Regions from separate parts of the Solibacillus sp. FSL H8-0538 genome, predicted to be linked through region 1. Evidence: predicted binding sites of a transcription regulator. Region 1 holds the regulator's gene; each other region holds the start of a gene.
What was found. Region 1 encodes CtsR, which represses protease genes until heat stress. Its sites were predicted from a motif close to ATGGTCAATAAAGGTCAAACA; they were not measured.
Positions count from the first base shown of each region.

Region 2: clpP (ATP-dependent Clp endopeptidase proteolytic subunit ClpP) is a predicted target of CtsR. The motif match lies at 1,287-1,307, and genes of this name have one in related genera.
Region 3: MHH87_RS03490 (ATP-dependent Clp protease ATP-binding subunit) is a predicted target of CtsR. The motif match lies at 1,328-1,348, and genes of this name have one in related genera.

Region 1 is NZ_JBBOPI010000001.1:3,677,322-3,679,591, reverse strand. It holds gene MHH87_RS17650 (DUF4870 domain-containing protein) at 174-479, shown strand; gene MHH87_RS17645 (CtsR family transcriptional regulator) at 810-1,277, shown strand; gene MHH87_RS17640 (UvrB/UvrC motif-containing protein) at 1,290-1,835, shown strand; gene MHH87_RS17635 (protein arginine kinase) at 1,832-2,270, shown strand, end outside.
Region 2 is NZ_JBBOPI010000001.1:3,045,967-3,048,236, reverse strand. It holds gene MHH87_RS14570 (HPr family phosphocarrier protein) at 1-76, shown strand, start outside; gene MHH87_RS14565 (hypothetical protein) at 133-366, shown strand; gene clpP (ATP-dependent Clp endopeptidase proteolytic subunit ClpP) at 605-1,198, opposite strand; tRNA gene MHH87_RS14555 (tRNA-Arg) at 1,458-1,532, shown strand; gene MHH87_RS14550 (basic amino acid ABC transporter substrate-binding protein) at 2,051-2,270, shown strand, end outside.
Region 3 is NZ_JBBOPI010000001.1:773,000-775,269, forward strand. It holds gene MHH87_RS03480 (metal-sulfur cluster assembly factor) at 1-305, shown strand, start outside; gene MHH87_RS03485 (Crp/Fnr family transcriptional regulator) at 481-1,152, opposite strand; gene MHH87_RS03490 (ATP-dependent Clp protease ATP-binding subunit) at 1,367-2,270, shown strand, end outside.

The sequences.
Region 1 (2,270 bases):
GTGTAGCTCATTTTTTTAGAATCTTTTTGGCAACTAGTTCGTATAACTAGTAGTAAATTAAACAGATACATCTTGCCCCAAACTAGAGGGCGAGAGGATGTCCTTTATTATGTCGTTAAGAAAGTCATACTTTCTTAACGACTAAAAAAAGTAAATATGAGAGGTTGATATACATGGATTTAAAATGGTCAAAAGTAATTATTCATGCCAGTGCGTTTTTTGCGCCATTTTTAGTACCGATATTATTTTTCGTAATTAGTTCGGATGAAGAGGTAAAACGTTTGTCTATTCAGGCATTATTATTTCAAATTGTGATGGGGATTTTAGTAGCAATTTCAGGCTTCTTCAGCGTTTTTATAATTGGCCTTCCATTCTTAATCGTGTTCCTATTGATGTGGGTAGTTGCCCCGATTATTGGGATTGTCAAAGCACTAAACGAAACATCGTGGAATTACCCAATTGTTGGTCGTTGGGTATAACGTGTGAGCAGTGAAACCTTAATACAGGTTTTGCTGTTTTTTTTATTGTGAAGGAAATTATAAAATTTCACTATGTGGATAATATTCAAATAAGTACACCCAACTTCCAGTCGAAAACGCCAGCCCCTTAAAGGTCGCGGTCTGTCTTCGGGTTGAAAGCAAAGAACACCTTCACTTTGGACTCTTCTGCGCTTGTCGGGGCGAAGCAGGCGCATGAACACGTTAGTTCTTTTGGCAAAGAAGTTATAATTTGCATTTCGTTTTTTGACTATTGTATATTTAAGTCAAAGATAGTCAAAGTCAGTCGTTCAAATGAGGTGAGGTAAAAAAATGCAGAATATTACTGACATTATTGAAGGGTATTTGAAGGATGTTATTGAATTACAAGGACAAGGGTATATTGAAATAAAGCGAAGCGAACTTGCTGATAAATTTCATTGTGTACCGTCGCAAATTAATTACGTCATTAATACTCGTTTTACAGCAGAACATGGCTACTTGGTGCAAAGCAAGCGTGGTGGTGGTGGTTATATCCGAATTTTACGTGTAACCGTTCATTCAAGAACCGACTTACTGGATGAAATGGATGCACAGGTTGGCAACGGCATTGCACAAGCGAGTGCGGAGCATATGATATACCGACTGCTAAACGAAGATGTAATTTCGGAACGGGAAGCGAATATAATGCGTGTAGTAATAGACCGCTCTACAATACCCCTGCCAATACCACTACGAGATGAGATTCGAGCATATATACTAAAAGCGATGTTGCGAACAATTAAATTTGAAAAATTATAGGGGTGTTGACACGTGATATGTGAACATTGTAAACAAAGACATGCAAATGTTACCGTGACGCAAGTTCAAAGCGGTCAAAAGTTTGAACGTCATTATTGTGAAGTTTGCGCAGCGCAATTCCATCCATTTCAATTTGAAGTAAAAGAAGAACCGGTTTCCCTTCAACAGCTCGTTTCGAATTGGCTCAATGTACCATTCCCAAAAAACGTACAGGAGGAGAAACAAAATCCGGACAAAAAACTACTCTCTTGCCCGTCCTGTGGTTTTACGTATCGTCATTTTTTAAATAAAGGGAGGTTCGGCTGCGCACAGTGTTATGAAACGTTCAGAGATCAGCTTCCTAATGTATTAAAGAGACTACAAGCAGGAACGAAGCACATCGGTAAGGCAGATGGTGAACAGTTGCATATCGGACAATGGTTACAACAAATTGCTGCGATTCGCGAACAAATGAAACAGGCGATTGCGGAGGAGCAGTTTGAAGAAGCTGCTAAAATGCGAGATGAAATTCGGATGCTAGAAAGCAGAGTCCATGCGGGAGGTGTCGATTTCAAATGAATATCGAGCACTTTTTAACAAATGCCGCTCCGAGCTGGATGATAGTAGATGCACAGCAGACGGATATTGTCATGAGCACGCGTATTCGACTGGCGCGTAATTTAGCCGATCTCAAATTCCCAATTAGCTTTTCAGAGCAAGAGGCTAAGCTAGTCAATGATAAGGTGATGCAAGCCCTGCTATCACTAAATGAAGAACAACTGCACTTTTCTTATTTCACGATTAAAGATATGCCGATTCTACAGCGTCAAATACTTGTAGAAAAACACTTAATTAGCCCGTACTTAGCAAAAAATGAAAAAGTCGCGTCCGTATTTTTAACGGACAATGAAGCAATGAGCGTCATGGTCAATGAAGAAGATCATATTCGCATTCAATGCTTAGCACCGGGCATGCAAATAGAAGAGGCATATGAGGCAGCTAGTCGTATTGATA
Region 2 (2,270 bases), 630 kb from region 1:
GACATTAATTGCAGACGGGCAAGACGCAGAAAATGTTGTGGAGTCTTTAGCAAAATTAATCGAACAAGAAGACTAAGGAGTATGCTCGCTAACTGCAGTTTAGTGAGCATATTTTTAGTTGGTTCTTTCTTAATGACAGTCATTAGCATCCATTGTGGCGATGAGTGGTTATTTATGACAGCTAGCTGTCATAAAATTTCTACAAGCCACAATGGAACAAATAAAGGTTTTACTAGTACATGGCATCACGGATTAGGTGATTTCCGCTTGCTTGGAGTGAGGAAAGTAAAACGTATTTGGACCGCTGCTGCGCGAAAGCAGACCAATTTATTGACAACGGTAGTCATTTTGTTACGGAGCAGTTAGTCGAGAACATTGAGTTATATTTTAGCGGTTAAGAAAGTATAACTTTCTTAACTGCATAAGTAAGGACATCAACTCGCCCTATTTTGGGCGAGTTGTGTCTTTCTAAAAGTGGAGAAAAAATGCTAGGAGTGTAGAATATGGTGGGCGCACTTACTGGTATGTAATTGAATTAACTCTAAATCCAAACAAAAAAGGTATCTCACCCACTTCTGGGTAAAATACCTTTCTAACATACTAATTATTTCTTTTCAACTGAGCGATCGATGATGTGATCGATTAAGCCGTAAGCTTTTGCTTCTTCAGCTGTTTTGAAGTTATCACGATCTGTATCACGAGCAAGTGTTTCGTAATCTTGGCCAGTGTTTGCTGCCATGATACGGTTTAATTTGTCACGTAAGAATAAAATACGTTTTGCTGCGATTTCGATTTCAGTTGCTTGACCTTGTGCGCCACCAAGTGGTTGGTGAATCATCACTTCAGCATTTGGTAGGGCAAAACGTTTGCCTGGTTCACCAGCTGAAAGTAAGAATGCACCCATTGAAGCCGCCATACCGATACAAATTGTTTGTACTTTTGGTTTGATGAAATTCATTGTGTCATAAATTGCCATACCAGCTGTGATTGATCCACCTGGAGAGTTAATGTATAGAGAAATATCTTTCTCTGGATCGTCAGCTTCTAAGAAAAGTAGCTGGGCAACGATTGAGTTTGCTACGTTGTCATCAATTGCACTTCCTAGTAGGATGATACGGTCTTTTAATAAACGTGAGTAGATGTCGTAAGCACGTTCACCGCGGTTTGTTTGCTCAATAACTGTAGGGATTAAATTCATTAGGAAATCCTCCTTTAATAAAGGGTAAATTCGTATACTTTATGCTGAAATTGGAAATAACTTCAGCTGTAATCTTATCATACACAGAATAGTCAATGATGGTCAAATATAAAGTCTGATATTGGTAGTTGAAAAGTACGTCTGACCTTTGTATAATAGGAAAGTCATGAAGTAAATTGTCAAAATGCCTAAAATCAGTTAATAGGTTTTAGCATCCTATTTTCATCCGCTTTATGATTTTACTGTTTTCTTATACTTAGTCCTCGTGGTGTAATGGATAACACTGAAGATTCCGGTTCTTCCGCTGGGGGTTCGATTCCCTCCGAGGGCGCCATTTTACTGTTTAATTTATATATTTTATAGCTATTACCCAATTGTAGCGATTAGTTTAGCAGCTTGATTAGATACAATGGGGAATGAATAGGGTTGGGATAGTATGAACACTGTACCGATTTATTTTATCCCAAATTCATCCTCTTTATACTAATTTTTACAATATTTCCATTTAACAGTTAACGTCAACTATATAAAAAACGTCACATGCTCAAAATGTGACGTTTTTTTTTGCCTAAAAGGGATTTGTCATATGAATATTTATTTGGTAGATAGAAAAGTATAACTTTCCTATCTACATAAGGAAGGGCATCATCTCTCCCTATATTGGGGGAGATGTGTCTTTCGAATAAAACTAAATTTCTATAGTAGAATAGTTTATAAAAATTCATTTCGGTGCAATAATAATCATTATTTATAAAATTCGGTGTTGTATATTAATTCGGCAAACAGTATAATAAACCGAAGTATTGATGATTCAGTATACAAAACATTAATTTATTTAGGAGGAATATTATTATGAAAACAAGTAAATTCTTTAAAATAATTGCTCCATTTGCAGCTGCGTCAATGATTTTAGCGGCTTGTGGTGCAGAGGATAGCTCAACAAAAGATACGGGTGGCAACATCACAAAAATCGTTGCAGGTACTGAGGCAACTTACGCACCATTCGAGTATCTGGATGACAAAGGAAATGTTGTCGGAATTGATGCTGAGATTTTAGCAGCGATCGGTGAAG
Region 3 (2,270 bases), 2.9 Mb from region 1:
ATCAAGATATGAAAGATAGTATGTTTGGAGCATTAGAAAATGTAATTGACCCTGAGCTCGGCATTGATATTGTCAACTTAGGATTAGTATATGAGGTAGATTTAAACGAAGAAGGCGTAGCAACCGTAAATATGACTTTAACGTCAATGGGTTGCCCACTAGGACCAGTAATTGTAGACCAAGTAAAAACAGCGCTTGGTGAATTACCAGAAGTAAAAGAAACAGAAGTAAATATCGTTTGGCAGCCAGCATGGTCAAAGGACAATATGTCGCGCTATGCGAAAATGGCTTTAGGCGTTCGCTAATAAATGATGAAATCCCGTTGCGTTAGTGCAATGGGATTTTTGTATGTTTAATCTACTTGTTAATTTATTGGATACAAGCAGGGGATTGGTCGGTTTAACGTTGTGACTTTAAAGTACTGAGCCTAAGAGCGTCACATCCTGCGATAACGACTAACTGACCCTCGTCGTGCGAGCCCTAATCAATTCGACAAATCGAAAGCGGGCAGTTCTCGCAGTCAATTTCGTCCTTTAAAAATTGTAAATCGAGGATCGTTATATAGCCTTTTCCAATGGTAATAACGCCATGCTTTTTTAAATCATTAAGCATACGGTTAATCATTTCTCTGCTGGTCGCACAGAGATTGGCCATTTCGGTATTCGTTAATGCATAATTAATGTAAATTTCATTTTCTGAACGAAATTCCCCGTACGTATTTGCTAAACGAATTAGCGTCGAAAATAGCGCGCCTTTTTTGCCATGAAGCACTAAATCGCGCAGGCGGCTTTGGTTTTTCATATTTTCTGTTTGAATCCATTTCAAATAGTCCATCATTAAAGAAGGATGCTCTGTTAACAGAAGCTCCAATGCGTCGTTATGTACAACAAGTAGCTCGGATGCTTCAAGTGCCTTTGCAGTTGTGGCATGATAATTCAATTTGCAAAACAATAAACTTTCTCCAATTAAGCCTTCGTTACTACAAATACGGATCGTTAATTCCTTGCCGCTCTCTGTTTCTTTACTTATTTGAATCGTACCACTTTGAATAAGAAAAATACTTTCTGCACGCTCGCCTTCTTGGAAAATGTGACTTCCTTTTTCCGCTTTAGTGTGAACGCCATGCTCCTGGAAAAGTTGAGTAATTTTCAACGGTAAAGAGTTTAATGTAACGATAAAGATCACGTCCTTTACAAAAAATGGAGTAAGTTTGTGAAATAATTACTTCTTCATTTATACAAACATGATAACACATTTTCCACGGGATGAACGGTAAAAATAAGGAAGTGAATTTTTGCATTTTCGTGTAAGTCCTCCTATAATTTAATTAGTCAATAAAGGTCAAACTTTAAAGGGGAGTGATTTTATGCAATTTCAAAAGCAGCAAGATGACCGTACACCATTAGAACAGTTTGGACGGAATTTAATAGAAGAAGTAAAAATTGGGAAAATGGATCCAGTAATTGGCCGTGACGAGGAAATTCGCAATGTTATACGTATTTTATCGCGTAAGACGAAAAACAATCCGGTGTTAATAGGGGAGCCAGGTGTAGGGAAAACCGCTATTGTCGAAGGGCTAGCACAGCGAATTGTACGCAAGGATGTACCAGAAGGGCTAAAGGACTGTCTACTATACGAGCTTGATATGAGTTCATTAATTGCAGGTGCTAGCTACCGTGGTCAATTTGAAGAACGGTTAAAAGGTGTTTTGAAGCAAGTAAAGGAGTCAGAAGGCCGTATTATTTTATTTATCGATGAAATCCATACAATTGTGGGTGCAGGAAAAACGGATGGGGCGATGGATGCTGGCAATATGCTGAAGCCGATGCTTGCGCGTGGTGAGTTACATTGTATCGGAGCGACAACACTAGATGAGTACCGCATGTATATTGAAAAGGATCCTGCACTTGAACGGCGCTTCCAGCAAGTGCTTGTACGTGAGCCGTCAATCGAGGATACGGTATCAATTTTACGAGGCTTGAAGGAGCGCTTTGAGCTACATCATGGGGTACGTATTCATGATCGTGCCATTATTGCCTCAGCCCAGCTATCAAATCGTTATATTACAGAACGTTTTTTACCAGATAAAGCGATTGATTTAATTGATGAAGCCTGTGCAATGATTCGTACAGAAATTGACTCAATGCCGCAAGAGCTAGATATCGTAACACGCCGAATTATGCAGCTTGAAATTGAAGAGCAGGCACTGACGAAGGAAAAAGATGATGCGAGTAAGAAACGTCTTGATGCGTTGCGTGCAGAGTTAAGTT